3 regions of the Enterococcus sp. AZ196 genome follow, and region 2 is predicted to be linked to each of the others. Evidence: predicted binding sites of a transcription regulator. Region 2 holds the regulator's gene; each other region holds the start of a gene.
The links. The regulator HrcA, encoded in region 2, represses chaperone genes, less so after heat shock. The targets are predictions, from matches to a motif close to TTAGCACTCNNNNNNNNNGAGTGCTAA.
Positions count from the first base shown of each region.

Region 1 (5,091 bases), 2.8 Mb from region 2:
TTTCTTGTCAGTAATCAAGATATATGGATTTTCTAAAGCAGCTTCCATTTTATCATTATCAGTCACCATGTATTGAGATAGGTAACCACGATCAAATTGCATTCCTTCAACTACATCTAATTCAGTATCGATCCCTTTTGATTCTTCAATAGTAATAACACCATCGTTACCAACTTTTTCCATGGCTTCGGCGATCAATTTGCCGACTTCTTCACTACCTGAAGAAACAGCCGCAACTTGTGCAATAGCGTCCTTTGAATCTACTTCTTTAGAAATATTGTGTAATTCTTCAACTGCAGCTTTTGTTGCTAATTCGATTCCGCGGCGAATTCCCATTGGATTTGCTCCAGCAGTTACGTTTTTCAAGCCTTCGCGGACGATTGCTTGAGTAAGAACTGTCGCTGTTGTTGTACCGTCACCAGCAATATCATTGGTTTTAGAAGCAACTTCAGAAACAAGTTTTGCTCCCATGTTTTCAAAATGATCCTCCAGTTCGATATCTTTTGCGATAGTCACTCCATCATTAGTAATCAATGGTGAACCATAGGATTTTTCTAAAACAACGTTACGTCCTTTAGGTCCTAATGTTACTTTTACTGTATCAGCTAATTTGTCTACACCGCGTAGCATTGCCGCACGCGCATCTTCAGAAAATTTAATATCTTTTGCCATGATTCTTTCACCTCATTATTTTTTTATTCAACGATTGCCATAATATCTTTTGCAGCGATAATCAAGTATTCACTGCCTTCATATTTCACTTCTGTACCAGAATATTTTTCAAACATTACCATATCACCAACAGCTACTGGCATTGGACTTTTTTGACCGTTTTCCAGCACATTGCCTTCACCGACAGCCACAACTTTCGCTGTTTGTGGTTTTTCTTTTGCTGCAGAAGCTAAGACTAGGCCTCCAACTGTTTTTTCTTCTTCTTGAGTAACTTCAAGAATGACACGATCACCTAATGGTTTTAACACGATAAATCCCTCCAACTAGTAATGATTTTTCAAGTTGTTAGCACTCTATAACTAAGAGTGCTAACTCACAACTCTTATCATACCATTTTTGTTTCTTTTTGCAAGTCCTTCGTCTGCTTTTTTGATTTTTCTTCTACTAAGCTTTTGAATAAAATATGGTATACTTGAGAACAATAAATGTTTAGAAAGGAAAAATAATGAGCGAAAAAAAATATAGCTTTATAACAATCTTTACCTACGGATTAGTTTTATTTTCACCTATAGCTTTTGTTCGTGTATTTCAAGCGAATCCCTCCCAAATCATCCAGCTTACAACACTAGCCTATTTTCTTGGTGCTGCTTTAATGATTGCTTACCGTTTGAAATCACAAACCTTTGATTTGGAAAAACGACAAAAAAAATTACTGATTGCTGTTTTGATTGGAATTGTCGGAATTCCAGCTTCCTTGGTGTTACAAATGATTATTCTGCAAATCGAGCAACGTTTCCTAGGAGAGCCGATTGCTTCGCAAAACACACAGAATATCGTTCAGTTAATTAGGAACAATATGATTTTTATTTTGGCGACAACAATCGCTGGACCTCTCATGGAAGAATTTGTTTTTCGCCGTGCAATTTTCGGTTCATTGGAAAAAAGATTCGGCTTCCTTCTGCCGGCACTTGTCAGTTCACTCCTTTTCGCCTTTGCTCATAATGACGGCCACTATCTATTGTATGCTGGCTTAGGATTCTTATTTTGCGGAATGTATCGTTATACCGGACGCATCTGGACGTCGATGATTACACACGTAGGGATGAATTTATTAGTAATTCTTACTCAATTAGCATTGCAATCCTAAAAAAGAGCAATCTTTTGCTATTTTATTAAAACCTCCTTAGACTAAAGGTACTACTAGTCTAAGGAGGTTTTTTTATGAAAGTAGCAGTTATAGGTGCCACTGGAAATGCTGGATCATTAATTTTAAAAGAAGCTTTGGATCGTCAGCTAGCTGTCACCGCGATCGTACGCCATCCAGAGAAACTTAAGGTAAAAGTACCCATTTTAGTCAAAGACTTGTTTGAATTAACAAAAAAGGATTTAGCGTTCTTTGATGTGGTGGTTGATGCGTTTCGTCCACCAGTTGGCCAAGAAGAAATGCATCAAAGCTCATTGAAACATCTCAGCAATATCTTACAGGGAACAGATACACGTTTGATAGTGGTTGGCGGTGCTTCCTCTTTATTTATCGATGATGAACACCGTATGATTGATGTCTCTGATCCAAAAGCCATTTATTATCCTACAGCTTATAATATGTACCAAGCATTTATAGACTTGAAATCTGTTCCAGAGTTGAAATGGACCTATTTAAGCCCTGCCGCAAACTTTATACCTGATGGTTTGCGCACCGAACATTACAAAATCAGCGATGATCACATGCAAAAAAATTCAGAAGGAAAAAGTGAAATAAGTATGGCAGACTATGCTATTGCTATGGTCGATGAAATCGTTGAACCTAGACACTTAAATCAGCATTTTAGCGTTTATAGTTAATGACCGCTTGTTTTCCACTTTAATTCCAACAGATAAAAAAATGACAAACCTGCCTAAACAGATTTGTCATTTTTTAGATCGCGAATAATTCAGTTGCGCTATCTGGATCGGTATCAAAAATTTGGAACTGATGGTTAACCCCTAGATCATAACGAGTCAGCGTTTCTTCCATCGTCATATGAGCTAACTCTTTCATATTATTTTCTTTACTCAGGTGTCCCAAATAAATGCGTTTAGTTCGATCGCCAAGAATATCAGTCATAACCAGTGCCCCATCATCATTTGACAAATGGCCGCGGTCACCCAAGATCCGCTGCTTCAAGCTCCAAGGGTAAGCCCCCATCCGCAGCATCTCTAAATCATGGTTACTTTCAACTAAGTAAGCATCTGCATCTCGAATCGTTCCTCGAACATGCTCGCTCGCATAGCCAGTATCTGTCAACATCACAAAAGAATGCCCATCTTTATAGAAGCGATAAAATTGCGGGGCCGCCGCATCATGTGAAACGCCAAAACTTTCAATGTCTAAGTCACCAAAAGTTAAAACTTTTCCCATCTCAAAAATATGCTTCTGCTCCACATCGACTTTTCCAATCAAAGGAGCCATAGCTTCCCAAGTTTTTTCGTTGGCATAAACAGGCAATTTATATTTTCGTGCAAGAACTCCAACACCATGGATATGGTCGCGGTGTTCATGGGTAACTAAAATTGCATCTAAATCCTCAGGTTTTCGATCGACCTCTGCTAATAGCGAAGTGATTTTTTTTCCGCTCAACCCAGCATCGACCAAAATTCTTTTTTGCGGGCTTTCCAAGTACAAGGAATTCCCTGTACTTCCGCTAGCTAAAATGCTGATATTGAAGGCATTATTCATTTCTAACATGAGCAATTGGTCCTCTCTTTTAAAACTGTCCTCAGTATACAACCCTTTTTATGGATTTTCCACCTTTGGAACTAAATTATTCGTGATCACTTGATTGTTCAACGCATTGACTTTTTCAATCTGCGTCGTTTTTTCCGAAGTCTTTATCTTAACGAACCAAACAGGGACATATACATTTTTTTCACGCACTTCAAGTGTACGAAAATATCCTAGATAAACATTCGTAATCGTTGACTTGCTAGGAATATTATTGTTGATATACAACGTATTCAGTATTTCCTTTTCAGAATAAAGCGTCATTTTTTCTCGTAGAGGTTCAATCTCTTTCAAATGCGTTTGAGTATATTTCGACACCCGTTCTTGATCATCATTTTTAACAATGTCTAAAGTGACACGTGAGGTTTCATCAATAAAAGGAATTCCTTCATACGTTTGCACACCGACAATTTTTCCCAAATCATCATCTTTCTTAGATATATCTGGCAGATAGGTGTATTCTTCACCATCCAGAATGAATTCTTTATCCTTCATAAGATGTTTAAAACTGCTGGTCGCCTTTTTTAAATCAAAATCTGTATCCCCAGTAGGACTGCTGCTCAGAACCTTATCGGAAATATCCCAAGCTCCAACGATCGTTGAATTTGAATCACCATTCAATAGTGAATCAAAAGTATCCTGCTCAGCACTCAAATAATAGCCCTCTTTATGCTCATCCGTCACTTCATCCGTCACTCGAATGTCATCATTTTCCAAACGCTGCAGGATATCTTCTCGTTGGTTTGAATTAGTGACAAGGCTTTGTTCATGCTGATTATTCCAGTAAATACTAAAGAGAAAGATATTCAGGCCAATAAAGACGAGAAAAAAGATCCATTCGATTTTTCTAAAATCCAATCAGCTCGCCTCCATTTCTAGGTTCCCTTGCATCAGCTGACTAGCAGGATACCAAGTATTGTCATATTTGACAAACCATTCGGGAGTCAAGGCCACTAATTTATTTACACCATCGATATCCTGCCAAGTATAGCCGATAATAAAGCTCTGAACTTTTTCAAGATCGAGTCCCACAGTTGCTAAATTGTTTTCGATCTCCAAGGTGCTTGGCAACTCAACTTCCTCATCGGAAGGGATTGGTACTTGAACCGTATCCATACTGGTTTCAATTCTTATTTGTGGCGTGGCAGCGTTTGGCGCATGTTCAATTTTGACGCTCATTTTCCCCTTTGATATTTGGCTAAAAATTGGATAGCCCTCAACAAAGATTCGATAATTTATTTGCCCATCATGGTGATCAAAATAGCGCAGGTTGCCTACTGCCGTACCTAGTCGACTAACATAGTTAAAGCTCTGACTGTAGACACTTTCCTTTGCCAAATCTTCCGGCAATTCACCAGTAAATGTAACAAAACGTTTTTGTTCATCCATTATGAGCTCTTCATGGCCGCTAGCAAACGAACGGGCTCCATCTTCCTCTTCTTCCCCTTTTGCTTGATCAGGATTTTGGAAGAAGGCATTCCGGAAAAGCGAGTAGGATTGAGTGGTCAAAATGTAACTGTATTTCTTAAGCCGCACTCGTTCCTTGGTTCGCAGCAAACGTGGCACTAAAGGATTTTCATCAGACATCGGTAAATACTTGCTTTGATTCTTTTGATAAATCGTCTCTAATCCGGAAAAATCTCCAGCCATCGTCGCTT
Region 1 is NZ_JBIPAM010000001.1:3,675,155-3,680,245, reverse strand. It holds gene groL (chaperonin GroEL) at 1-672, opposite strand, end outside; gene groES (co-chaperone GroES) at 696-980, opposite strand; gene IGI67_RS17665 (CPBP family intramembrane glutamic endopeptidase) at 1,178-1,819, shown strand; gene IGI67_RS17660 (NAD(P)-dependent oxidoreductase) at 1,894-2,514, shown strand; gene IGI67_RS17655 (MBL fold metallo-hydrolase) at 2,588-3,397, opposite strand; gene IGI67_RS17650 (two-component system regulatory protein YycI) at 3,446-4,291, opposite strand; gene IGI67_RS17645 (YycH family regulatory protein) at 4,292-5,091, opposite strand, start outside.
Region 1: groES (co-chaperone GroES) is a predicted target of HrcA. The motif match lies at 1,018-1,044, and genes of this name have one in related genera.

Region 2 (5,091 bases):
AGGCACCTTTACTTTAACTGTGTGTGGTCGTTTTTCGTGTCCAGAACCATGACATGTTGGACAAGGGTCTTTGATTTCTTTCCCAGTACCATGACAAACATCACATGTTTGGCGGCTCATTACACGGCCAAGCGGTGTTTGATGCTCTACATTGATTGATCCAGAGCCATGACATTTATGACAAACTTCTGGTTGCGTGCCAGGTTTTGCTCCGTTTCCGTTACATGTATGACATGTTTCTTCACGATTATATTTGATGTCCTTCTCCACACCAAAAATAGCTTCTTCGAATTCCAGATTGATTGAATATTGTAGATCAGAACCTTGTCTAGGTGCCTTAGGGTCCGCTTGACGCGCACCTCCGCCTCCAAAAAACGATTCAAAGATATCTTCAAATCCAAAACCGCCTGCTCCGCCAAAGCCACCAGCGCCTCCGAAACCGCCTGCGCCACCAGCACCAAAATTCGGATCCGTGCCAGCATGTCCATACTGATCATAAGCTGCTCGTTTCTGTGGATCGCTTAAAATTTCATAAGCCTCCGAAATTTCTTTAAACTTCTCTTCAGCATCGGCTTCTTTATTAATATCCGGATGGTACTGTTTGGAAAGCTTGCGGTATGCTTTTTTAATTTCATCATCCGAAGCGCCTTTTTGTACCCCAAGGACTTCGTAATAATCCCGTTTTGTAGCCATTGGCTTCCCTCCATAATTTCATAGAATCGTTAGTATTGTATCACAATCGTATTAGATACGATACTTTTCTTAGATTTTTTCTGTGATGCCGGCCTCACAAACAAGTTTTTTAGTGATAATCAGAAGTTTCCCTTTTTCACTCAAAAGCTAAACAAGTTCGAAAAGCATTTATAAAGTTAGCAATCATTTTCGAAAGAAAAAAGGCCAAAGTGATGACTTTGGCCTTTATCAACGAATCAATTATTTGTCGTCATCGTTAACTTCTTCAAAATCAGCATCCACGACATCATCCGCGCCGCCTTGAGCTGCGTTTGGATCAGCCTCTGCTTGTTGTTGTGCTGCTTGTTCATAAAGTTTAACCGTTAAGTTTTGTACGATTTCATTCAAAGCATCACGTTTTTCTTTCATTTGTTCAATATCGTTTGCTTCAACCGCTGTTTTTAGTTCATCTCTAGCATCTTCAGCCTTCTTAACTTCATCAGCGTCAACTTTTCCTTCTAATTCTTTCAATGTTTTATCAACAGAGAACAATAGAGCGTCAACGTCATTACGTAGGTCTACTTCTTCTTTACGAGCTTTATCAGCATCCGCATTTGCTTCAGCATCTTTCACCATACGTTCGATTTCATCGTCTGATAAACCAGATGAAGACTTGATCGTGATTTTTTGCTCTTTCTGTGTTCCTAGGTCTTTCGCAGATACATTTACGATACCGTTTTTGTCGATATCAAATGTAACTTCGATTTGAGGGATTCCACGAGGTGCAGCTGGAATATCGGTTAATTGGAAACGACCTAATGTTTTATTGTCAGCAGCCATTGGACGTTCACCTTGTAACACGTGAATGTCTACAGCAGGTTGGTTATCAGCAGCTGTTGAGAATACTTGTGATTTGCTTGTAGGGATCGTTGTGTTGCGATCAATCAGTTTAGTGAACACGCCACCCATTGTTTCAATACCTAATGATAATGGAGTTACGTCTAGTAAGACAACATCTTTAACATCCCCAGTGATAACGCCACCCTGAATTGCAGCTCCCATAGCAACTACTTCATCTGGGTTAACCGATTTGTTAGGTTCTTTGCCAGTTTCTTTACGTACAGCTTCAACAACTGCCGGAATACGAGTAGAACCACCGACTAAAATAACTTCGTCGATATCAGATTGAGATAAGCCGGCATCTTTCAACGCTTGACGGACCGGAGCTTTAGTACGTTCAACTAAGTCAGCAGTGATCTCATCGAATTTCGCACGAGAAAGTGTTGTTTCTAAATGCAATGGACCAGCATCGCCTGCAGTGATAAATGGCAAGCTAATTTGAGTTGAGCTAACACCGGATAAGTCCTTTTTCGCTTTTTCAGCAGCGTCTTTCAAACGTTGCATAGCCATTTTATCTTTAGATAAATCAATGCCGTTTGCTTGTTTGAAATCAGCAACTAAGTAATCAATGATCTTATTATCAAAGTCATCTCCACCTAGGCTGTTATCTCCTGCAGTCGATAATACATCGAAGACCCCGTCTCCTAATTCAAGAATAGAAACGTCGAAAGTACCACCACCAAGGTCAAATACTAAGATTTTTTCATCTTTATCTGTTTTATCTAAGCCGTAAGCTAAAGCTGCAGCAGTTGGTTCATTGACGATCCGTTCAACTTCTAAACCAGCGATTTTACCAGCGTCTTTTGTTGCTTGACGTTGTGAGTCATTGAAGTAAGCAGGCACAGTGATAACTGCTTTTTCAACTTTTTCCCCTAAGTAATCTTCAGCGAAACCTTTGATGTATTGTAATACCATCGCAGAAATTTCTTGCGGTGTATAGTTTTTGCCGTCTGCTTCTACTTTATATCCAGCTTCACCCATGTGACGTTTGATTGATGAAATCGTATGTGGGTTTGTAACTGCTTGACGTTTTGCTACTTCACCGACTTGGATTTCGCCATTTTTAAATGAAACAACAGATGGTGTTGTACGATTTCCTTCTGGATTTGTAATAATTTTAGCTTCTCCGCCTTCTAAGACAGCGACTGCTGAGTTAGTTGTACCTAAGTCAATACCGATAATTTTACTCATAGTTGAAAATCTCCTTTTTCATATATGTTTAGTTTAATTAGATGTTTATTATTGAGCTACGATCACCATTGCTGGACGCAACACGCGATCGTGAAGTTGGTACCCTTTTTGTAATACATTGACGATTGTATCAGCTTTATGATCATTATCTGCTGGTACAGTTTGAACTGCTTGATGCAGATTAGGATCAAAGCTTTCGCCTTCAGCCTTGATTTCTGTAATTCCTTCTTCTTTCAAGGCAACCGTCAAACTCTCAAGAACCATTTCAACACCTTTTTTCAGGCTGGCACCTTGATCGTCTGTTACTTCGGTCGCCAAGGCTCTTTCTAAGTTGTCGATCGAGGTCAATAATTTCTTTCCAAGATCTTGTGAACGGTAACGAACTAATTGTTCTCGTTCATTTTTGTTGCGGTTAGACATATTCGCGATCTCAGCACGAGCTCGCAAGAACTTATCTTCCATTTCATTGAACTTTTTGGTCAATTCTTCTACCTCTGAAATTTCTGGGATGTCGATTTCTTCCGCTTCAATTTCTGCTGATTCGTTTTCTACAACTTTATCTGTTGTTTCATTGTCCTCAGCTTTAGTTTTTTCTACTTCTTCTTGCTTCTTCTCTTCTGCCACTACGCGTACTTCCTTTCTTTTTAGGAATCGTTTCTAGTGATACAAATCCAAAGAACGATAATAATCATCCAATGCATTTGTTAACTCATATCGAAAAACTTCCAATAGGCCAAAAATTTTTGAATACGGCATTGATGTTGGACCCAGTAATGCAATGGTGCCTCGTCCGTGTCCACGAATTTCATAATTCGCCTGAATCATACTTAATTGATCAAACAAATCATTCCCCATCTCCGTTCCAATTCTAACGTGAATGCTATTATCAGATGGCAACAGCAACTGCGTCAGTTCACCGGAATTTTGCATCAATGAGTACATAGATTTGACATGATTAACATCTTGATCCGGATTGAAATTCAATATATTCATTCGTCCGCTTACAAAAACCTTGTCCTCAAAGGCGTCATTCAAAATGACATCAAACAAATGACTAATTCCTTCGGTCGTTTGAAAATAGCGATGTAAGATCATTGGAATTTCCGTTCTCAATTTTTGGTAGACATTAATTAACGGCTGCCCTACCAAACGATCATTGATGATACGAACCATTTTTTCCAAATCCTGACTGTCAACATTTTCAGGTATACGAAAAACTTGGCTCTCAACGTTTCCCTTGTCTGTAACAATGATCGCCAAAATTTGACGATCGTTTAATGGAACAATCCGAAAACCAGTCAATGTCCGATCTTTCATTTCAGGACCTAGCGAAAACGCCGTATAGCTAGTAACTTGTGAAAGTATTTTTGCAGATTGCTGAATGATATCATCAATTTCATGGATATCTTTCTTTAACGATCTGCGTATCTGATCTACTTCTTGATTACTCACCTTTGCTGGCGTTAATAGGTGGTCCACAAAATAACGATAACCTAAAGCCGAAGGAATCCTTCCTGATGAAGAATGGGTCTTCTCTAGCAGACCTACCTCTTCTAAAGCTTTCATGTCATTACGAATAGTTGCGGAACTTGCTTTTACGCCTTCTTCCATTAAACTTTTTGATCCAACTGGCTGTCCTGTGTTGGTAAAGTCTTGGATGATTAAGCTGAGAATCAGTTTTTGTCTTTCCGTTAACATTCTTCTCATCCTTTAGTTAGCACTCTTTCTTTTTAAGTGCTAACTCGATTATTAATATACCACATCTGTCTTATAAGTCAAGGGAAAAATACAAAAAATTAGCACTCTCGTACCAAGAGTGCTAATCGTTCTTCTGCAATAAAAATTTTTCGAAAACATCATTTCCTCGAAATAATCCATCTTTTGTTAAAAAGACTCGCGAATCTGTCTCTGCTAAAAGGTTTTGCTCTTTCAAGTCAGTAATAACTTCTCCATAGACATCCGTTAAGCTTCGACCAAATCGTTTCATGAATTTCGCCTTTTCTACTCCTAAAATTTTTCTTAAGCCTAAAAACATCTCTTCCTCAATTTGTTCTTTTTGAGTTAATAATTCTTCTTCGAGCGTTGGTAAATTTCCTTCACTCAATGCTTTTAAATAATGCTGAATAGGACCACGATTTTTATACCGCCGATTTCCAATATAACCGCTCGCTCCCGCACCAAGTCCAAAATAATTCCGATTGTCCCAATAAACGAGGTTATGTTGACTTTCAAAACCAGGTTTGGCAAAATTACTAATTTCATATTGCATACGTCCATTTTTTTCCATCGTTTCAATCGTTTCTGCATACATCTGCGCTTCTAAGTCCT
Region 2 is NZ_JBIPAM010000001.1:909,685-914,775, forward strand. It holds gene dnaJ (molecular chaperone DnaJ) at 1-693, opposite strand, end outside; gene dnaK (molecular chaperone DnaK) at 934-2,763, opposite strand; gene grpE (nucleotide exchange factor GrpE) at 2,812-3,387, opposite strand; gene hrcA (heat-inducible transcriptional repressor HrcA) at 3,421-4,461, opposite strand; gene hemW (radical SAM family heme chaperone HemW) at 4,583-5,091, opposite strand, start outside.

Region 3 (5,091 bases), 710 kb from region 2:
AGTCTTTATCTTCTTTTGCTAAGCGCTCCGGCTTTGATGTAATGACGATATGATCCTCTTTATCAAGTTTGGCTTTGAGATCTGTAATAGTAGGGTGATCGAGATAGAATTCTGCGATACCATCCTCAATATTTTCTTGGATTGTCCGACGAAGAGGACGGGCTCCCATAGCAGGATCATAGCCTAGGTCAACTAACTTTTCCTTCACATTACTTGGAACATCAATATGAAGTTTTTGCGAAGCCAACATATCATTAACATCATCCAGCATCAAGGAAACAATGTTCATTAAGTTTTCTTTTGATAATGGACTAAATTCAATGATACCGTCAAAACGGTTTAAGAATTCTGGTGCAAAGAAATCTTTTAACTGACCAAGAACAGAGCGTGTAATTCCTTCTCTTGCCGCACCAAAACCAACATTGGCTTCGATTTTACCAGTACCTGCGTTACTAGTCATGATGATAATTGTATCCTTAAAGCTGACCGTACGACCTTGTGAATCAGTCAAGCGACCGTCATCAAGAATTTGCAAGAACATGTGCAGCACATCTGGATGAGCTTTTTCAATTTCATCCAGCAAAATCAAACTATATGGATGGCGACGAACTTGTTCCGTCAATTGACCAGCTTCTTCATACCCAACATAGCCTGGGGGCGAACCAATCAATTTAGAGACGCTGTGTTTTTCCATGTATTCACTCATATCGAAACGAATCATAGAATCGCTTGATCCAAACAGCTCTTCAGCTAATTGACGAGCTAGTTCTGTTTTACCAACACCTGTGGGTCCAACAAACAAGAAGGAACCAATTGGCCGGTTTTTCTTATTTAAACCAACCCGATTACGGCGAATTGCTTTGGCTACTTTGTCGACAGCTTCATCTTGCCCGATAACATGCTGCTTCAAATCGACAGCGAGATTCTTCAACTGTGTTTGTTCCTTTTCTTTTAATTCACCAACAGGAATACCGGTCCGTTTTTCAACGATTTTTTCCATATCCTTTTCGGTAATTATCGGTGTTTCTTCATCAGTCAACTGACGGTCTTTCATTTTTTGCAGTTTATTGATTTGATCACGGTAATAAGCCGCCTTTTCAAAATCCTCTTCTTTAGAAGCTTGCGATTTTTGCTGTTCGGCTTCTGCTAATTTCTTATCAATCGTTTTTGGATCAACGATTTGGATTGTTAGGTTTTTCTTCGAACCGGTCTCATCTAATAAATCAATCGCCTTATCAGGTAAGAAGCGATCTTGGATATAACGATTCGAAAGTTCAGCAGCAGCTTTGATGGCTTCATCGGTATATTTCACATGATGATAATCTTCATAGCGAGGCTGCAGGCCCTTCAAAATTTCAATTGTTTCTTGGACAGAAGGTTCTTCAACACGAACCGGCTGCATCCGACGCTCTAAAGCTGCGTCCTTTTCAATGATGCGGTATTCATTTAAAGTTGTGGCACCAACCATCTGCAGCTCACCTCGAGCCAATGCTGGCTTCAAAATATTACCAGCATCCATGTTGCCGTCACCAGCAGCACCAGCACCTACGATTTCGTGAACTTCATCAATGAAAAGAATAATATTTTCTGCCTGACGAATTTCTTCGATCAGCTTTTGCATCCGTTCTTCAAATTGTCCGCGAATCCCTGTACCTTGAACAAGAGAAGCGACATCTAAACGAATAACTTCCTTATCCATTAGCTTTTGTGGAACGTCGCCATCTACGATTTTTTGAGCCAGACCTTCCACAACTGCTGTTTTACCAACACCGGGTTCTCCAATTAGAACCGGATTATTTTTCGTACGACGATTTAAAATTTCGATGACGCGTTGAATTTCATCATCACGTCCTACAACCGGATCAATATTTCCTTCACGAGCTTGACCAGTAATATTGATACCATACTCATCTAATAGCCCGCCACCGCCATTTCCGCGAGGGGGTTGATTGTTTATACCATTTCCACCACCGAACTGCGTTGGTGGTGTTTGATCTGCTGCTCCTTGTCGTTGTTGCATTTGCTGTGACATTGAGCGGAACAAATCATCTAGACTTCCAAAACCAAAAGGATCATTTCCTGCCATTTGCGGCGCACCTCCAGCTTGATTCTTTAATTTTTGATAGCAACTTTGACAATAATCCAACTGCTTTCGTTGTCCATTGACATTTGCGTATAAATGAATCGTTGCTTCATTTTCGTGACAATTTTGGCAAAGCATATTTTTCACCCTTTCAATAGTTGATTGTTTCTTCCATTGTACATCGAGTAAGCGAATCTCGTAAAAAGATACGCTGATCAGTTGTTTGACTTTCACTGACCTTAAGAATAATTATAGCGAGATTTTTAAGAAAAGCAAACAGTTTGTTTCAAAAATTAGCAAACTAACCACGAGAGTGCTAAAAGATGATTGGTTTTGCATATTTGTACTAAGTTGTTGTTATGGAAAAAAATATGAAAACAAACTAAATCAATAACTAGCTCCATTAAACTAGATATTTTAAGAAAGGGCATACATTTCACAAGAATAATTCGACTAAAATTGTTGTATCCACTGCAAAAAAATGGTAATCTAAGAAAATGAAGGGCTCAAAATGATGTATGTTATTACTAAAGCCCTAACATAAAAAAACATTTTTTTTTATAAAGGAGAACGGTCAATATGGAAAAAAAAGATTTTCACGTAGTAGCAGAAACAGGGATTCATGCACGTCCTGCAACTTTATTAGTGCAAGCTGCAAGCAAATTTAACTCTGATATTAACTTAGAGTATAAAGGAAAATCAGTTAACCTTAAATCAATCATGGGCGTTATGTCTCTAGGTGTTGGCCAAGGGTCTGACGTTGTTATCTCTGCTGAAGGTGCTGATGAAAAAGAAGCAATGGAAGCTATTGTAGAAACAATGAAAAAGGAAGGATTATCTGAATAATGGTTGAACTACTAAAAGGTATTGCCGCAAGTGACGGAGTTGCCGTTGCGAAAGCTTATCTGCTAGTACAACCGGATTTATCTTTCAAACAAAATAATGTAGAAGACATTGCTGCCGAAGAAAAGCGTTTAGACGACGCTTTGGCGGCTTCTTCTGCTGAATTAGAAAAAATTCGGGATAAAGCAGCGAAAAGCTTAGGTGAAGAAGAAGCACAAGTTTTTGATGCTCATTTAATGGTTCTTTCAGATCCAGAAATGATTGGTCAAATCAAACAACATATTCAAGATAATAAAGTGAACGCTGAAAGTTCGCTTAAAGAAGTTACTGATATGTATATCGGCATGTTCGAGGCGATGGATGATAACGCTTATATGCAAGAACGTGCAGCAGATATTCGTGACGTTACAAAACGTGTAATGGCACATCTATTAGGCGTGTCTTTACCTGATCCATCAATGATCGATGAAGAAGTTGTCGTTGTGGCGCATGACTTGACTCCAAGTGATACAGCACAATTAGATAAAAACTTTGTAAAAGCTTTTGTTACTGATATTGGCGGACGTACGTCTCACTCAGCAATCATGGCACGATCATTAGAGATTCCAGCAATTGTTGGTACAAAAGAAATTACTTCAAAAGCCAAAGAAGGCGACGTACTTGCGGTTAACGGTATCACTGGTGAAACAATTGTAAACCCAACTGACGAGCAAGCAGCTGAATATAAACAAGCTGGCGAAGCATACGCGACGCAAAAAGCAGAATGGGAAAAACTAAAAGATGCTGAAACAGTTACCGCTGATGGCAAGCATTTTGAATTAGCAGCAAATATCGGTACACCAAAAGATCTTGAAGGTGTTCACAATAATGGCGCTGAAGCGATCGGCTTATATCGTACTGAATTCTTGTACATGGATTCTTCAGATTTTCCAACAGAAGACGATCAATTTGAAGCTTATAAAGCCGTTTTAGAAGGCATGGGCGACAAACCAGTCGTTGTTCGTACAATGGACATCGGTGGAGACAAAGAATTACCATACTTGACATTACCTCACGAAATGAACCCATTCTTGGGCTACCGTGCATTACGTATCAGCTTGTCTGAACTAGGTGATGGTATGTTCCGTACACAATTACGTGCTTTATTACGTGCTTCTGTACACGGAAATCTACGTATCATGTTCCCAATGGTGGCTACATTGAAAGAATTCCGTGCAGCGAAGAAAATGTACGAAGAAGAAAAAGAAAAATTGATCAAAGAAGGCGTGAAGGTTTCTGACACGATCCAAGTCGGAATCATGATCGAAATCCCTGCCGCGGCTGTTCTAGCTGACAAGTTTGCTAAAGAAGTAGATTTCTTCAGTGTTGGAACAAACGACTTGATCCAATACACTATGGCTGCTGACCGTATGAACGAACGCGTTTCATACTTGTACCAACCATACAACCCATCAATCCTACGTTTGATCAAAAACGTGATTGACGCAGCGCACGCTGAAGGCAAATGGGCTGGTATGTGCGGCGAAATGGCCGGCGACCAAACTGCTGTACCATTATTAATGGGTATGGGATTAGATGAGTTCTCTATGAGTGCAACATCTATTCTTAGAACACGCAGCTTGATGAAACGTCTAACAACGACTGACATGGCTGAATTAGCTGACAAAGCGTTGAAAGAATGCGATACGATGGAAGAAGTCGAAGCGCTAGTTAAAGAGTATGTGAAATAGATTTAAATTTTTAAGACTGTTGTCTTTTCAGGCAGCAGTCTTTTTTTGTTATAAAATAAGATTTTATGTGGACTGAAAATGATGGCGTCTGTTTAAAATCAGACTATAGGTTGAGATAAAGTTCGAATGCTTATGATATAATTGATTTGCTTTTAAGGAGGCTGTATATGAAAATATTACTTTATTTTGAAGGACAGAATGTTATTGGTAAATCAGGGATTGGTCGAGCGCTAAGCCACCAAAAAAGGGCGTTATCCTCGATGGGAATTGACTATACTCTTGATCCAAAAGCTACAGACTATGATATATTACATATTAATACTTATGGACCAAGAAGTCTTCAACTGGTTAGAAAAGCGAAAAGACTTGGGAAAAAAGTTGTTTTTCATGCGCACTCAACTGAAGAAGATTTTCGTAACTCATTTGTCGGATCAA
Region 3 is NZ_JBIPAM010000001.1:198,543-203,633, forward strand. It holds gene IGI67_RS00930 (ATP-dependent Clp protease ATP-binding subunit) at 1-2,221, opposite strand, end outside; gene IGI67_RS00935 (phosphocarrier protein HPr) at 2,663-2,929, shown strand; gene ptsP (phosphoenolpyruvate--protein phosphotransferase) at 2,929-4,656, shown strand; gene IGI67_RS00945 (glycosyltransferase) at 4,824-5,091, shown strand, end outside.
Region 3: IGI67_RS00930 (ATP-dependent Clp protease ATP-binding subunit) is a predicted target of HrcA. The motif match lies at 2,377-2,403, and genes of this name have one in related genera.